DNA from 4 places in the Bacillus sp. JJ1609 genome. Region 2 is predicted to be linked to each of the others. Evidence: riboswitches for the same ligand, from Rfam matches in the RefSeq annotation. Region 2 holds a riboswitch; each other region holds the start of a gene.
What was found. Region 2 has a riboswitch for S-adenosylmethionine ahead of V7654_RS18285 (methionine ABC transporter ATP-binding protein). Riboswitches for the same ligand answer to the same signal wherever they lie in the genome.

Region 1 (4,215 bases), on a different contig from region 2:
CCTGTTCTTCCCCTGCTTCAGCAATTATGTCTCCCCATGGTCCAATTACCATGGAATGGCCTGCGAATTTATTGTTTGGATCAGAGCCTGAACGGTTGCAGGCGATTATATAGCTCTGATTTTCAATTGCCCTGGCTATGAGCAGTGCCCTCCAATGTTCGAGACGCTGTATTGGCCATTCAGCAACGACGAACATTGCTTCAACCTCCTCAAGAGCATGTGCGCGTACCCATTCCGGAAAGCGAATATCATAACAAATCAGCCCGGCAAATTTTTGGCTGTCCAAAGAAAAAAGCCCTTTTTGCTTTCCGGCGGCCAGATATAAGTGTTCATCCATCAGCTGAAACAAATGCAATTTACTATATTTCCCTGAAAGCTCGCCACTCTGATCGAATACAAGCATTGTATTTTCAATACCAGCATCCGTCTTATTAGCTACCGATCCGCCGACAATATGAGCATTGTATTTGGTGGCACTACCCTTTAAAAAGGCTGCGGCTTCACGTGCGTCTGCATCGGCTTGATCTTTTAGGTTTGCTAAATCATAACCAGTAGTCCAAAGCTCAGGGAGCACGATAATATCTGGCTTTTCAGAGCTAGCTTTTTCCATTAGGTTCATTGCTGTATCGTAGTTTTTTTTCGAATTTCCAAACGCGATGTCCATTTGCAGACAGGCTATTTTAAATTTCATCTTAAATCACCGCCATAATTTCTGAAAATTATTTCTTTACAAGTTACTATTAACGTTATATCATTTGTGACTAGAATTTCAAATTAAAATTTTCAAAATATAATAAGTTCTTTAAGCAGGTGAAAAAATGGAATTTCAACAATCAGAATTATTGAAGAGCCTGCCCAAGCAATTCTTTGCATCTCTCGTCCAAAAAGTAGGGAGATACACTGAGCAGGGGGCAGATGTAATTAACCTTGGTCAAGGTAATCCGGACCAGCCGACTCCTGGACATATTGTCAATAAATTAAAAGAAACGGCTGAGAATCCGCTTAACCATAAGTATTCTCCTTTCAGGGGAATGCGTTCATTCAAGGAAGCAGCGGCAGAATTTTATCAACGGGAATACGGGGTCCATATTGATCCAGAAGAGGAAATTGCGATTCTATTTGGAGGGAAGGCCGGTCTCGTCGAAATTCCTCAATGCTTGCTTAATCCAGGCGATACGATTCTTGTCCCTGATCCTGGATATCCTGATTACTGGTCAGGTGTTGAACTGGCGAGAGCGAAAATGGTGACAATGCCTCTTAGGGAAGAAAATGGTTTTTTGCCTGATTATACGGAGCTTAAAAAGGAAGTTTTATCCGAAGCAAAGTTGATGTTTCTTAACTACCCGAATAATCCAACAGGAGCCATCGCTGACGAGAATTTTTTTGAAGACACGATTAAGCTTGCGAAAGAAAATGGTATTTGTGTCGTTCATGATTTTGCCTATGGAGCGATTGGCTTTGATGGAAAACACCCGTATAGTTTTTTACAAGCTGAAGGCGCCAAGGATGTTGGAATAGAAATTTATACCCTTTCTAAAACGTATAATATGGCAGGCTGGCGTGTTGGCTTTGCCGCCGGGAACAAAAGTGTGATTGCGGCGATCAATTTGCTTCAGGACCATATGTATGTCAGCTTGTTTGGCGCGGTTCAGGAAGCAGCTGCAGAGGCCTTACTGGGTTCGCAGCAATGTGTTTCCGAATTGAATAACTTGTATGAATCAAGAAGGAATGTGCTGGTCGAAGGGCTAAAAAATATCGGATGGAATATTACAGCTCCAAAAGGCTCATTTTTTGCTTGGCTAAAAGTTCCTGAGACGTTTACTTCTGTTGAATTCGCTGATTTCTTATTGGATAAAGCACATATCGCGGTGGCGCCGGGAGTAGGATTTGGTGAATATGGAGAAGGGTATGTCAGGGTAGGTTTGCTTACCTCCGAGGATCGTCTCAGGGAGGCTGTCAGCAGAATTGAAAGCTTGGGAATTTTCAAAAAACATATTGACAATGATTTATGAACCTGACATAATCCTAATTAATAAAATTATTTAACTAATTAAACCAATTAAATAACTTAATAAAATTATTTTCTTATCAAGAGCAGGTGGAGGGACGAGCCCTATGAAGCCCGGCAACCGACCCAGCATTATTGCTGGGCACGGTGCTAATTCTTGCAGCGGAAGCTGATAGATAAGGAGATGTTAGTTTATTCATCTAACCTCTTCTTTTCGAAGAGGTTTTTTTTATGCCTGTTCTAGCAGGACGATTTTTGTTTTAGAAGGGAATGAGCTTCATGAGTGAAATTACAGCAACTTATTTTGTACATGATTCAAAGCATAATCCAGAGAAGAAGGCCGAGGGAATCGCACTCGGACTGACAGTAGGTTCATGGACAGATTTGCCAGAGCTCGATCAAAAACAGCTTAAAAAACATAAGGGTAGAGTGGTTTCTGTTGAAGGAACCGGCCTTGACAGCAATTCAGAAACGGTCGCGACAATAAAAATTGCTTATCCTGCCTTGAATTTTTCACCAGATCTGCCGGCGATTTTAACAACCGTCTTTGGAAAGCTCTCGCTTGATGGCAAAGTGAAATTAGTCGATCTCCAATTTGGGGATGAGCTCAAAAAAGTTTTTCCAGGACCACGATTTGGAATCGAGGGCATCCGCAGTAAATTAGGGGTTTATGATCGTCCATTGTTGATGAGTATATTTAAAGGTGTGATTGGCCGCGATCTTGATTTCCTGCTTAAGCAATTACGGGAACAAAGTTTAGGTGGGGTAGACTTGATCAAGGACGATGAAATTCTGTTCGAAAATGAACTTACCCCTTTTGATAAGAGAATCTCAGAGGGGAGGAAGGTTTTGGCTGATGTCTATGAAACTACTGGTCACAGAACCTTATATGCTGCCAACCTTACAGGAAGGACTTCCCAGTTAAGAGATAAAGCAAGGAAAGCGGCTGAACTGGGAGCTGATGCATTGTTATTCAATGTTTTTGCCTACGGATTGGATGTTCTCCAGGAACTGAGGGAGGACGATGAGATTAACGTGCCGATCATGGCTCATCCGGCTGTAAGCGGGGCTCTGACTTCTGCTGAAGATTATGGATTTTCCCATTCATTGCTCCTTGGTAAACTGCTTCGCTATGCAGGAGCAGATTTCTCCCTGTTCCCATCGCCTTATGGAAGTGTTGCACTTGAAAAGCAACAGGCCATTTCCATCTCAGATGCATTGACTGCCGAGGACCTTTTTAAAAAGAGCTTCCCAGTGCCTTCAGCTGGTATTCACCCTGGCATGGTGCCGCTCTTGATTAACGATTTTGGAGTCGATTCAATTATCAATGCAGGTGGCGGTGTCCATGGTCACCCAGGCGGAGCTCAAGGTGGAGGCAAGGCGTTCAGGCAAGCAATTGATACTGTGCTGAATGGTAAAACACTTGAAGAAGGAGCACTGGAGCATGATGAACTCAAGATTGCTCTCGCTCTATGGGGTTCATCCGAGGCGGTGTCCAAATGATAAATCCCGTCGTTTTCTGTGATTTTGACGGAACAGTAACTGAAAAAGACAACATTATCTCTATCATGAATAAATTTGCACCTTCTGGCTGGGATGAGCTGAAGGATGCCGTACTGGACCGACGTGTTTCAATCAGAGAAGGAGTCGGCAGGATGTTTTCCCTCCTGCCGGTTAGTCTGAAGGAAGAAATCATTCATTATGCTGTGGAAAATGCCGAAATTCGTCCGGGCTTTCAGGAATTTCTTGAGTTCGCGAAAGAGGAAGGTATCCCGGTTTATATCGTCAGCGGCGGAATTGATTTTTTTATAGAACCAATTATTGAGCGGTTTGGACCGTTTGCTGGAGTTTATTGCAATGGCTCAGATTTTTCGAAGCAGACAATCAGAATTGAATGGCCAAACAGCTGCGATGAGCAATGTTCCAATGATTGTGGCTGCTGTAAGCCATCCATTATGAGAAAGCTTACTCAAAACGAAACATATAAAATTGTCATAGGTGACTCGGTAACCGATCTTGAAGCTGCAAAGCAGGCAGACTTTGTATTCGCAAGAGATTATTTAAAAGCCAAGTGTGAAGAATGGGAAATTCCCCATACACCATTTGAAACTTTTTATGATTGTATAGAAGCTCTTAAAACCAAGACAGGGGTGAGAGGATGAGCATTTTAGAAACAAAATGGGAAGAACTTGCTGATGTGAAGGCAG
Region 2 (4,215 bases):
GGCAACAGCTCAGATCTTTGAAATGGTCAACCTGTTGAAGGATGGGCTTGAAGATATTGCTGCAGCCGTTAATACAGGTGGTATGATCGCTGAAGAGCAGATGGAGTCAATGGAATTAACAATGGCTGCATTTGAAAATATTGAAACAAAGGTAGAAGGAATCTCAATAAAAATCAATCAGCTTGTCCAGGGGATGGAAGCATCAAAAGAATTGGGTGCAAGAGTTCTTTATAATGTGGAGTCCATCAGTGCAGTTGTGGAACAAACAGCTGCAGGCAGCGAGGAGATATCAGCTTCAACTGCAGAACAGCTCTCAGCCTTCGGAAATCTTTCCAAAAAAGTAACCGACCTCCGCAAGCTGACAAATGATTTGAATATTTCGGTTTCCGTATTTAAATTTAAAAGGTAAAATGTAAGTATCACGGCTAGAATGCTGTGATACTTTTTTATTTGGCAAAGAGAAAGCTCAATATTGATTTATTGATTTTGGCACTATGTTGATTAACTCAGAATGAGCGAGACAACTTCGGGAAACTCGGGATAACGCCGAGGAGGCTTCAGGACTGACCACGGAAAAGGTGCACTGGAGAGGAAATCAACAGGTAAGTTTAACAGAATTTTTTAATTAAAATTGAAGAAAAAATTAATAGAAACACAGCATTTAAGCTTTAATGCAGAAAAGGATGGTGAAGGGACATGAAACAGGCAGATATATTTTTAGCGTTTTTTCGAGTAGGAATCCTCGGCTACGGAGGAGGGCCATCCTCAATCCCACTTGTACATAAGGAAGTCGTAGAAAAATATAAATGGATGGAAGCCGATGAATTCAGCGACATTCTTGCGTTAGCAAATGCCCTGCCGGGACCGATCGCGACGAAGTTGGCAGGATATATCGGCTTCCGTGTAGCCGGCGTCCTGGGAATGATTAATGCACTGGCAGCGACAATTATACCAACCATTATTTTGATGATCCTTCTTCTGACCGGCCTGAATGCCTATAAGGATGAACCATGGGTAAGCGGCATGGCCCAGGCTGTGGGACCAGTAGTTGCTGTGATGCTTGCTGTTCTGACATGGGATTTCGTAAAAAAATCCGGAACCTCCAAGCTCGGTTGGAAATGGACAGCGATTGCGCTGGCTGGAAGCTTACTGCTTATGCAATTCCTACACGTACACCCAGGAATTTTAATTTTTGTTTTATTAATAGGCGCCTTGCTTAAGAAGGACTCTTCTTCTAAAAATGAAAAAGCAGGAGGAGAGCAGCGATGATTTATTTTAAAATTTTTTTGGCCTTCTTTATCCCTGGGATTTTAGGCTACGGCGGAGGTCCGGCCTCCATTCCGTTAATTGAAAATGAAGTAGTTGACCGCTACGACTGGATGACGGTTAATGAATTCAGTGAAGTGCTCGCGATGGGCAATGCCCTGCCAGGACCAATCGCAACGAAAATGGCCGGTTATATTGGCTATTCGGAGGGAGGAATCCTCGGTGCGGCTGTCGGAGTATTTGCTTCAGTTGCTCCTTCCTTGATCTTAATGATCGGGTTGCTCGGCCTGTTAATGAAATTTAAGGATTCTCAGAGAGTAAAGCGTCTTACCCTCGTCGTCCGTCCAGTCATTGCCGTTTTACTTGGGGTCATGACATATGATTTCTTTTTCTCTTCCTATGAAGGGGTCGGACTGCTGCAGACAGGACTAATCGGCGGCCTGAGCTTTTTGCTTATGGAAAAAATGAAAGTGCACCCTGCATATGTCATAGCAGGAGCGCTCGTATACGGAGCCCTTGTTTTATCTTAAACAAGGGTTTTTCTTATACATTTTTCATATTTTATTTTTACTGAATTTGGCAAAAAGGGAGAGGAAATGCATTAATGCGCAAAAAAAAAATCTAGCTTACTCCCGCAACAATGAAAGCGGTATCATGGGTTTGAATATCAAAATACTATATTGACAAACAAATCAGAAGGTTTTATGATTTCAATTATCAAATTAAATAAGTTACTTATCAAGAGTGACCGAGGGATTAGGCCCTATGACGTCCGGCAACCTCCTTTTAGGAACGGTGCCACTTCCTACAGAATGATTTCATTCTGAGAGATAAGTCGTATAGATTTTTACGATGCCTCTTTCTGTGAATGAAAGAGGCATTTTTTCGTTTAGAGATACGAATTGTTGCTACAGAGATACCAGGCGAATAAGGACGTTTTGATAGGGGGGCAATACATGATAGAAGTTAGTAAATTGGTCAAGGTGTATGAAACGAAAAGTGGAACTGTAACAGGTGTTGACCATGTATCGTTAAGGGTGAATAAGGGTGAGATTTATGGAATCGTCGGCTACAGCGGAGCAGGAAAAAGTTCCTTGCTCAGATGCTTAAATCTCCTTGAAAAGCCGACGTCGGGGGAAGTGATTATCGACGGTGTGGAGCTTACTTCCTTAAATAAAAGTGACCTGCGCAAAGCGCGTCTGAAAATAGGTATGATTTTTCAGCATTTCCACCTCGTCAGTGCTAAAACGGTAAGTGAAAATATCGCTTTTGCCCTAAAAGCAGCAGGCACTCCAAAAACCAAGATAAATGAAAGAGTAATAGAATTACTGGATATGGTTGGCCTTTCGGATAAAAAAGATGTATATCCTGCACAATTGTCCGGGGGTCAAAAACAGCGCGTGGGGATTGCCAGGGCACTTGCGAACAATCCTTCAGTCCTGCTGTGTGATGAAGCTACTTCAGCATTGGACCCAAGCACAACAAGATCGATTTTAGCATTGTTAAAAAAGATAAATACTGAATTAGGAATCACAATCGTCCTCATCACTCACGAAATGGAAGTAGTCAAGTCGATTTGTGACAGGATGGCTGTCATGCAGGATGGAAAAATCATCGAAGAAGGAAATGTGTATGATGTGTTTGCCAACCCGCAGCAGCCACTGACAAAGGACTTTGTCAACTCGATCCTTCAGTTTGATCTTCCGGAAAGGCTGCTTGAGGAGCGTCAGGGAAAGATCATTAAAATTTACTTCCAGGGTGCGATTGCTGAGCAATCCGTCATTTCTGATGTGTTCCAAAAATTCAAAGTAAGAGGCAATATCCTTCATGGAAAGATTGAATACATACAGGAGATTCCGCTTGGGATTTTTATCATGGAGGTTGCAGGTGACAAGAACGAACTTGACCGCGCTATAGACTATATCGCATCAAGAACAAAAAATCTGGAGGTGATTCATGATGCTGCCTGAGAGCCTGGTTTCCCTGCTGCCGGAATTGAATAAAGCATTCTTTGAAACGATTTATATGGTCGGAATATCTATCGTTGTGGCGATCGTCATTGGGCTGCCAACGGGGGTGCTGTTATTTGTCACAGATAAAGGCTTATTCCTGGAGAATCAAATTTTTAAAAATATCGCAGGCTTCATCGTAAATATGCTTCGTTCAGTTCCATTTATCATCCTGCTGATCGCCCTGCTGCCGCTGGCTAACTTAATTGCCGGCACTACAATTGGGCCAACAGCAGCATCTGTTTCCTTATCGGTCGCAGCCATTCCTTTCTTTGCAAGAATAGTAGAGCAAAGCTTCCGGGAAATCGATAAAGGGGTAATCGAGGCAGCAGTTGCAACAGGTGCAACACCGTGGATGATTATAAAAGATGTACTTATCCCAGAAGCCCGTCCGGGAATTGTCCAGGGAGTGACCATTACGATCATCAGTCTTGTTGCCTACTCAGCAATGGCAGGGATTGTTGGCGGCGGCGGAGTTGGCGACCTTGCAATCCGTTTCGGCTACTACCGATATGACAATACCATCATGATTACTACGGTTATTATTCTAATTTGCCTGGTCCAGCTGATTCAGTTCGGCGGGGACAGGATTGCAAGATTAGTAGATAAAAGATAAAAGATAAAAAAATGGGGGTTATTTTAAATGAAAAAGCTTATTTATTCAGTCGTTTTATTCTTAACAATCGGATTGCTTGCAGCATGCAGCAGCGATTCAGCTTCAAACGGAGATACGAAGGAAGACAAGAAGGAAGTCACATTTGGAGCGACTTCTGGCCCTTACAGTGATATGGTTTCCAAAGCAATCAAACCATTGCTTGAGAAAAAAGGATATGAAGTGAAAGTTGTGGAATTCAGCGATTACATCCAGCCTAACTTAGCTTTATCAAAAGGGGACCTTGATGCAAACCTATTCCAGCACAAAGTGTATATGGAGAATTTC
Region 3 (4,215 bases), on a different contig from region 2:
CCAATCGCAACTTTTTGCTGGTTGCCCCCTGAAAGATTTTCAACCTTTGCCGACTCTGTGGGTGTCTTGATTCCTAATGCGCTAATGTATTCCAGCGCTGTGTTCTTTTCGGCGCGTCTGTCGATAAAACTTAAGAACCTCGTGAATTTTTTCAGGTTAACGGCAGTCAGGTTTGAGGTGACTGATTCAGATACAAGAACACCCTCCTTGCGTCTTTCTTCGGGTACAAGGGCAATCCCAGCCTTTACGGCGGCATGCGGACTGTTCAGCCTAAGGTTTTTTCCTCGCAGCTTCACTGTACCTGTAACATTGGGAACAGCTCCAAACAAAGCCTTGCACAATTCAGTTTTACCTGCTCCAACCAGGCCGGCGACTCCGACAATTTCTCCCGCTTTTACATGAAGCCGGGTGTTCCTGACTTTATCTCCATCGCTCAGGCCATCTGCTTCAAGAAGAATTTCTCCGGTCCCGCTTTTCAGTAGCGGAAATTGGTCCTCAAGCTTGCGTCCAAGCATGTATTCAATCACCTGGTTCGCATTCACGTCAGAGATTTTCTTTCTAACAACAAACTCTCCGTTCCGCATGACAGTCAGTTCATCGCACAGTTCAAAAATTTCCGGCATCCTGTGGGAAATAAACACAATTCCTACACCCTTTTTAACGAGATCACGGACAATCCTGAACAGTTCCGTTGTTTCTGTATGGCTTAAAGGTGCTGTCGGCTCATCCAAAATTAAAAAGGTACAGTTGCTGGAAATTGCCCTCGCAATTAGCACAAGCTGCTTCTCGGCAAGAGTCAGCTCACCGGCCAGCTTCTTCACAGGAATATGAAGATTCATGCCGGATAGGATTTCTTCCGCTTGTTTAAAAAGCAGCTTCCAATTAATCCAATGCTTGTTTTCCATGTTCTGCACAGTCTGGTTCAGCATAATGTTTTCAGCCACTGTCAGCGAAGGAATGATCGCCGTATCGACCTCCTGGTACACCGTCTGGATTCCATGCAGCTGTGCATCTCCAGGCATATGGATGTCAATATTCTCTTCATTAAGGAAAATCTCGCCCGAATAATGTCCATAAGCTCCGGATAGCACCTTCATCAAAGTAGATTTACCGGCTCCGTTTGCCCCGATTAAAGCATGGATTTTCCCTGTTTCCGTGACGAAATCCACATGGTCGAGTGCCCGAACTCCAGGAAAATCAATTGTAATGCTTTTCATCTCAAGTTTCTTACCTGCCATACCGGAACCCCCTCTTCTATTAATCTGCAAAGCAGACACTCTCTTTAGGATGAGAGTGCCTGCAGATGTAGAGATTAATTTGTTGTCAGATATATTAGTGCTTTTTGCAATTAAAATGAACCATTTAACTCTGTAATGGAATCCCAATCGGTAGTAATAAAACTTCTTAAACATAAGGCTTTATTTCTTGTAGTGATCCTTTAATTTCCTCATCCAATCTTCTTCAAATGCATCTGATTGTCCCCAGCCTTCAATGATGTCTGCAAGATTGACCATGTTGACTGCATCTTTTGACTCCTGAAGTTTTTCCTGTGAGATCAGCGCTGCTTCAAGGTCATAAGTTGGAGGTGTATCTTCCCCTGCAAGCTTTTTCGCTAGGATTCTCATATTTACTGCGCCAATTAATTTAGGATCTACTGCTGCAGTATATTTCCACGAGCTGCCTTCTCCCTGGATTTCCTGAAGATCCGCGTTGGAGACGTCGATTCCATAGATTTTGATTTCATCGCGGCCGGCTTCCTTAATCGCACGGGCAGCACCAATTGCGAATGCATCCCAAGTTGCAAAAATCGCATCGATTTCCCCTTTAGGGTGTTTGTTCAGCATCGCTGCTACCGCGTTTTGAGTTTGGACGCTTGTATCGGCAGCTGCCACTCCGAATCTCTCAACCTCTTTAATTCCAGGGTTAGACTTCAATGTTTCCTGATAAACTTTATTTCTTCTCACCATTGGCGGAAAACCGTCAACCCAAAGGTAGACAATATTCGCTTTACCATTTTGTTCTTTTACGAGCTGATCTAGAGCTAGCTTTGCAAGTGCTTCATCATCCTGAGATGTAAGGGTGACCCCATCTACCTGTGCAATGTCTGCATTCGAGTCAAATGTAACAACACTCTTTCCCTTTTCAACAAGCTTTTTGACATCATTCACCGTAGCTGCATCGTCGCCGTGTGATATGAGGAATCCATCATAATCCTGCTGAAGCGCCTGGTTGATCGCATCATGGAATTTTGCCGTATCGCCATTTGCGGTGAATACGTCCACCTTAAACCCTAACGCTTCTCCCTCCGCTTTAGCGCCAGCTAAATACTGAGCAGTATGGTCATCGCCGCCAATCTTGCGGATGACCTTGATTTTCACTTCTTCTCCTTTAGCAAAGCGATCAGGAACACCTTCAACCGGTCCGCTCGCCGTCTTTGTTTCTCCACCGCCGCAGCCTGTCAGCAAAAGCGCTGCCGAAACTGCTGTTAAAAATACCTTTTTCAAACCATTTCTTTTCATCTCTTTTTCCCCCTTTAAAAATGATTTGCTTTTTCCAACCATATAAAAAAACCTCTCCAGAAAAGAGAGGTTTCATCAGCGTAAAAGAACAGACGGATTCTTCCTCCCTTATCTTTCAAAACATAAAAATGTTTTGCAGGATTTAGCACCAATTCCGTATGGAACGGTTGCCGGGCGTCACAGGGCCAGTCCCTCTGCCACTCTTGATAAGAGAATTTCTTTATTCAGTTAACGGAGCAAATCGATAAACTTACTTTAATCTCCTATACTCATATTGTCAATATTATTTCGAAAATTAAATTTTTATTCGTTTATTTGCTATAAACCTCTTTGACTGAATAAAAAAAAGAAAGATTCCCAATCAGGAATCTTCCTTTTCCAAGTTATTCCCCTCTGCCTGCCGCTGTCATCCATTCATATTGACGAAGTTTTACTTCATACAGTGTCAATGGATCGCGATACAACTCAGGGTTTACCCTCATTTTTTCAAGCTCATTCTTGCCATATTCAATTTCTGAACGTGCCTCTTCAACGGCCTGCTCAAGAGCAATGAAAGGCTGCTTGAAGAATAGATTAACATCACGTTCAATCGATTTTTCGAAAATCTCGAATTGCTGAAGGAACTTGTTCGCAATTGAAACGGCGATTTCATAGTAATCTTCGGTTTCAAGATAGGTTTTATAACGGTTGTACAGCATGTTATTATTTTGCGGCAGCACTCCAAGAAGCTTACCAGCACTCTTTAAAAAGAACTGCTGAGGGGTCGATCTGTGCATGATATTGACCTTTTCATAATAGACACCATTCGTCATCCGGTCAGCATCGCGGCGCCAGTCATCGAGCACTCTGAAATCACATTCGAGCTTAATCCGTTCATCCCCATACATCGCATTGAAGCTTTCAGCCATTTCATTCAGGTAGGACTGGCTATGGCCGAATTCATCTTTTGAAAATTGTACCCAGCCTTCTAGAGATTCATGGAACTTAGGCAGCACCGTGTTGTCTAGATACTCCTGGATTCGTATATTCATTTCTTTATCAATCTCATCATGGAGCCTTCCAAAATCGCTGTCTTCCGTCACTAAATCAGTACAGCCGCGAAGCAGTTCCGGAATTTTCTCGATGATTTCAGCGCGGGTATCGTCCTTGATTTTGCGGAACGATTTTTGGATAGAGCGTGATTTTTCCTCTTCAATATCTCCCAGCTGATTGATGGCTCCATTCAGCTTACCAACCATTTCTTCATTCCAGCTGATGGATTCCATATGGTTATTTTCAATTTCAATTCGTTTATCAAGCAAATAAGTGATTGCCCTTCTGACAAAGAATTGCAGTTTGGAAGTTCGCTCTTCTTCGAAGTTCATAGCGTTTCGATTTGTTTTGATAAATTCAGAGAAATCCTTTAGCTGCTGCTGCTTTTCATAATTTGAAGAGAAGGCAAACATTTTAGCTTCAGGGTAATATTGGCTGATTTCAGACCATGTATTATCAAATACTTCAATCGCTTCCTGCTGGCTGTAGATGACATCCATTTTATTCAAAAGGAAGTGGATCGGCAGGTTAGGAAAGTATTCCGAAATCTTCGAAAGGATATCTCTTTCCCTGTCTGTGAATGGGTCATTCGCATTCAGGACAAACAGTAAGCTATCTGCAAAACGCAGGTAATTGAACAGCGGATGCTTGTCATAATTATTGC
Region 4 (4,215 bases), on a different contig from region 2:
TCAGGAACACCTGGTACGTGAAGTGGAATGTCCAGACCGAAAATTTCATCCTTCACTGTTTCAACATTGTTCAATTCGCCTTCAAGAGCGGCCTGAACCATTGCACGTGTGAAGGCAAGCTTCATCCGGCTTCCTGTTCCGTACTCTCCACCAGTCCATCCTGTGTTAACGAGGAATACCTTCGCGTTATGCTCATCGATTTTTTCGCCAAGCATCTCTGCATAGCGTGTCGCAGCAAGCGGCAAGAAAGGGGAACCGAAGCAGGTAGAGAATGTTGCCTGTGGTGATGTGATGCCGCGTTCTGTTCCTGCAAGTTTGGATGTATAGCCACTCAAGAAGTGGTACATTGCTTGCTCCTTGGTAAGCCTCGCAATTGGAGGCAGCACTCCAAAGGCGTCAGCAGTCAAGAATACAATCGTATTCGGATGTCCTGCAATACTTGGTTCAACGATATTATCGATTGCCTGAATTGGATAAGCTGCGCGAGTATTTTCCGTCAGTGAGCTGTCATCATAGTCAGCAACGCGCGTTTCACTGTTAACAACAACATTTTCAAGGACAGAACCGAAGCGGATCGCGTCATAAATCTGTGGCTCTTTTTCCTTAGAAAGGTTGATGCACTTTGCATAGCAGCCACCTTCAACGTTGAAAACACCGTTTGCCGACCAGCCGTGCTCATCATCGCCGATCAATCGGCGGTTCGTATCAGCAGACAATGTGGTTTTTCCTGTTCCGGATAATCCGAAGAACAAGGCAACATCACCTTCACGCCCTACGTTAGCAGAGCAATGCATGGATAGGATGCCGTTTTCAGGAAGAAGATAATTCATGACAGAGAAAATAGATTTCTTCATTTCTCCTGCATATTCTGTACCGCCAATTAGTACGACGCGCTTCTCAAATGAGACGATGATAAATGTTTCTGAGTTTGTCCCATCTTCCTTTGGATCAGCTTTGAAGGTAGGCGCAGAAATGACAGAAAATCCCGCTTCATGGCTAAGCAGTTCCTCTGCATCCGGGCGAATGAATAATTGGTGGGCAAATAAGTTGTGCCACGCATACTCGTTAATGACCTGTATAGGAAGGCGGTATTTCTTGTCTGCACCAGCAAAGCCTTTAAATACAAAGACTTCTTCTTTTTCTTTCAGGAAATTCAAAACTTTATTATAAAGTTTCGTAAAGGATTCCTCAGAAATTGGCTGGTTGACAGAGCCCCAGTCAATCTTATCCTTTACCGATTCCTCTTCTACAATAAATTTATCCTTAGGTGAGCGGCCAGTGTACTTTCCAGTAGTAGCTCTTACTGCACCTGTGGAGGTCAACAGACCTTCATTGCGATTCAATACTTTTTCAACCAGCTGCGGGACAGATAGCTGTACCTGTATATTGCTTCCTTTTAATAAAGCTGAAAGTTCATTGGAAATTCCTACAACATTCATCCGAGAATACCTTCCTTTTTAAAAGATTGATATATTGAAAGTGTTTACATCTCGCTATTAGTTTAGCACATTACATTAATTAATCTATACTAATGCTCGAAAAAATTCCCTCTTTTACAAAAATGTATATATAAATAGAAGAAGGCCGGAGCAAGAACCAAATAACTCCACCCCAGGATTTTAACACACTAACGCATTGGGGGTCAGACCCCCAGCGCTTTAAAGTGGGAAAGTTCTGCATGAATCGACATTTTGTGAAGAAAAGGATTGACATGTATTTGTAGGTTCGTTATGATTTTGATTTGAACGGATACTCTCTTATCCCGAGCTGGTGGAGGGACAGGCCCAATGAAACCCAGCAACCTGCAAACGAGAAATAACAGCCTGGTAAAGGTATGTTTTTTTCGGGCAAAGGTGCTAACCTGACGCAAGGGAAATGCCCTTGAACGATAAGAGCGAAAGGCGCGGATTAAAGCAAAAACCTTTCCTCAAGCTATGGAGAGGTTTTTTATATTGTTTTTTTCTGTATTCTGTCTGCTGGTCTATTACCAATAGCAGTCGATCTGCCTTCTTTGGTGTCATTGCTCCCATGGGTAGGATTAGGAAAAGTTAACTCAGCATGAAGTTTAAACAAATTTTTCTAATAAAAACTCAGCGTTTATTTCATACTACATAGGGAATGAGTACCGTATCACACCGAGGTTTGTATTGGGACAGCCTCGATCAATTTTTTATAAATGAGGGAGGAAATCAGATGTCAACAAAACGTCGTTTGTTCACTTCTGAGTCAGTAACAGAAGGCCATCCGGATAAAATTTGCGATCAGATCTCTGACGCAATTTTGGATGCGATCCTTGCTAAGGACGCTAATGCCCGTGTTGCTGCAGAAACATCAGTTACTACAGGCCTTGTACTAGTTGCAGGGGAAATCACAACATCTACATACGTAGATATTCCAAAAATCGTTCGTGAAACAGTTAAGGAAATCGGTTATACGCGCGCTAAATACGGTTTTGACTCTGAAACTTGCGCAGTATTGACTTCGATTGACGAGCAGTCTGCCGATATCGCAATGGGTGTTGACCAGGCTCTTGAAGCTCGTGAAGGACAAATGTCTGATCAAGAGATCGAAGCAATCGGTGCAGGAGACCAGGGCTTAATGTTCGGTTTTGCATGCAACGAAACAAAAGAGCTTATGCCTCTTCCAATTTCATTGGCACACAAGCTATCACGCCGCCTGACTTTAGTTCGTAAAGAAGAAATCCTTCCATACCTTCGTCCGGATGGAAAAACTCAAGTAACAGTTGAATACGATGAGAACGACAAGCCTGTCCGCATCGATACAATCGTTATTTCAACACAGCACCACCCAGAAGTTTCCCTGGAGCAAATCCAGCGCAATCTTAAAGAACATGTCATCAATCCTGTTGTACCAGCAGAATTGATCGATGAAAATACAAAATACTTCATCAACCCAACTGGCCGTTTCGTAATCGGCGGACCACAAGGTGATGCAGGATTGACTGGCCGTAAAATCATCGTTGATACTTACGGCGGATATGCTCGCCACGGCGGCGGTGCATTCTCTGGTAAGGATCCTACAAAAGTTGACCGTTCAGCTGCATACGCTGCACGTTACGTTGCGAAAAACATCGTAGCTGCTGGCCTTGCTGAAAAAGTTGAGGTTCAGCTTGCTTACGCTATCGGTGTTGCCCGTCCTGTATCCATCTCTATCGATACTTTCGGAACAGGAAAAGTAAGTGAAGATGTATTGATCGATGTTGTAAATAACAACTTCGACCTTCGTCCTGCTGGCATCATTAACATGCTTGACCTTCGTAAGCCGATCTACAAGCAGACAGCAGCATACGGACACTTCGGCCGCACGGATGTTGATCTTCCTTGGGAGCGTACTGACAAAGCAGAAGCATTACGTACACAAGCACAAGCTTAATAAAATCGAAAAGGGAGTTGCATAGAAATATGTAACTCCCTTTTTAATTTTCCGTCTTATTAAGAGAACTGCAAAGGCAAACAGGACCTAAATACCCGCAAGAATGGAGTTTCTGGTTTGCATCTAGACCAAAAGGTGTAAAATAAAGTATTACCTTAATTTTCCCTGAGATTTTACTGCAAATTTTTTGTGTTTAATGGTAGTATTAGATGGTATGTTTTTAGATGAGCTTAACGAAAGAACAATAAATTTTTTCTGAAATGGAGAAGGTGAAGTACATAATGTGTGGCTTTATCGGTTGTGTACATGAAAAAGCACAAGAATTCAGCAGCGAACAAAAGCAGCTGTTTAAAAATATGAACGATATCATTACCCACCGTGGACCGGACGATGATGGGTATTTTTATGATGAGCATATCCAATTTGGCTTCCGCCGTCTGAGCATTATTGACATTGAAGCGGGACATCAGCCTCTGACGTATGAAAATGAAAGGTACTGGATCATTTTCAATGGCGAGATTTACAACTATCTTGAGCTTCGCGATGAATTAATTGAAGAGGGACTTAAATTCGAGACTCACTCTGATACAGAAGTCATCATTGCTCTTTACAGCCATTACAAAGAGCACGCAGTTGACAAGCTGCGCGGAATGTTCGGCTTTGTCATTTGGGACAAACAGGAACAAATCCTTTTTGGAGCACGCGATCACTTTGGCATTAAGCCATTCTTCTTTTTTGAAGACGGAGACCGCACTTATTTTGGTTCTGAAAAGAAGAGCATCCTGCTTGCATTAGAGAATGATGTACTTGATTACAAGGCAT

Region 1: linked by a shared signal. The riboswitch ahead of mtnW (2,3-diketo-5-methylthiopentyl-1-phosphate enolase) and the one ahead of V7654_RS18285 (methionine ABC transporter ATP-binding protein) in region 2 are both predicted to bind S-adenosylmethionine.
Region 3: linked by a shared signal. The riboswitch ahead of V7654_RS19675 (sugar ABC transporter substrate-binding protein) and the one ahead of V7654_RS18285 (methionine ABC transporter ATP-binding protein) in region 2 are both predicted to bind S-adenosylmethionine.
Region 4: linked by a shared signal. The riboswitch ahead of metK (methionine adenosyltransferase) and the one ahead of V7654_RS18285 (methionine ABC transporter ATP-binding protein) in region 2 are both predicted to bind S-adenosylmethionine.

What each region holds. Positions count from the first base shown of each region.
Region 1 covers NZ_JBALSS010000027.1:105,905-110,119, forward strand. The annotation lists gene V7654_RS19495 (carbon-nitrogen family hydrolase) at 1-691, opposite strand, end outside; gene V7654_RS19500 (pyridoxal phosphate-dependent aminotransferase) at 819-2,012, shown strand; SAM riboswitch class I at 2,083-2,191, shown strand; gene mtnW (2,3-diketo-5-methylthiopentyl-1-phosphate enolase) at 2,288-3,511, shown strand; gene V7654_RS19510 (2-hydroxy-3-keto-5-methylthiopentenyl-1-phosphate phosphatase) at 3,508-4,170, shown strand; gene V7654_RS19515 (methylthioribulose 1-phosphate dehydratase) at 4,167-4,215, shown strand, end outside.
Region 2 covers NZ_JBALSS010000025.1:96,177-100,391, forward strand. The annotation lists gene V7654_RS18270 (methyl-accepting chemotaxis protein) at 1-409, shown strand, start outside; gene V7654_RS18275 (chromate transporter) at 697-1,269, shown strand; gene V7654_RS18280 (chromate transporter) at 1,266-1,796, shown strand; SAM riboswitch class I at 1,999-2,103, shown strand; gene V7654_RS18285 (methionine ABC transporter ATP-binding protein) at 2,223-3,236, shown strand; gene V7654_RS18290 (methionine ABC transporter permease) at 3,226-3,891, shown strand; gene V7654_RS18295 (MetQ/NlpA family ABC transporter substrate-binding protein) at 3,919-4,215, shown strand, end outside.
Region 3 covers NZ_JBALSS010000028.1:19,536-23,750, forward strand. The annotation lists gene V7654_RS19670 (sugar ABC transporter ATP-binding protein) at 1-1,238, opposite strand, end outside; gene V7654_RS19675 (sugar ABC transporter substrate-binding protein) at 1,419-2,519, opposite strand; SAM riboswitch class I at 2,625-2,732, opposite strand; gene V7654_RS19680 (dynamin family protein) at 2,903-4,215, opposite strand, start outside.
Region 4 covers NZ_JBALSS010000024.1:242,895-247,109, reverse strand. The annotation lists gene pckA (phosphoenolpyruvate carboxykinase (ATP)) at 1-1,439, opposite strand, end outside; SAM riboswitch class I at 1,755-1,895, shown strand; gene metK (methionine adenosyltransferase) at 2,194-3,393, shown strand; gene asnB (asparagine synthase (glutamine-hydrolyzing)) at 3,675-4,215, shown strand, end outside.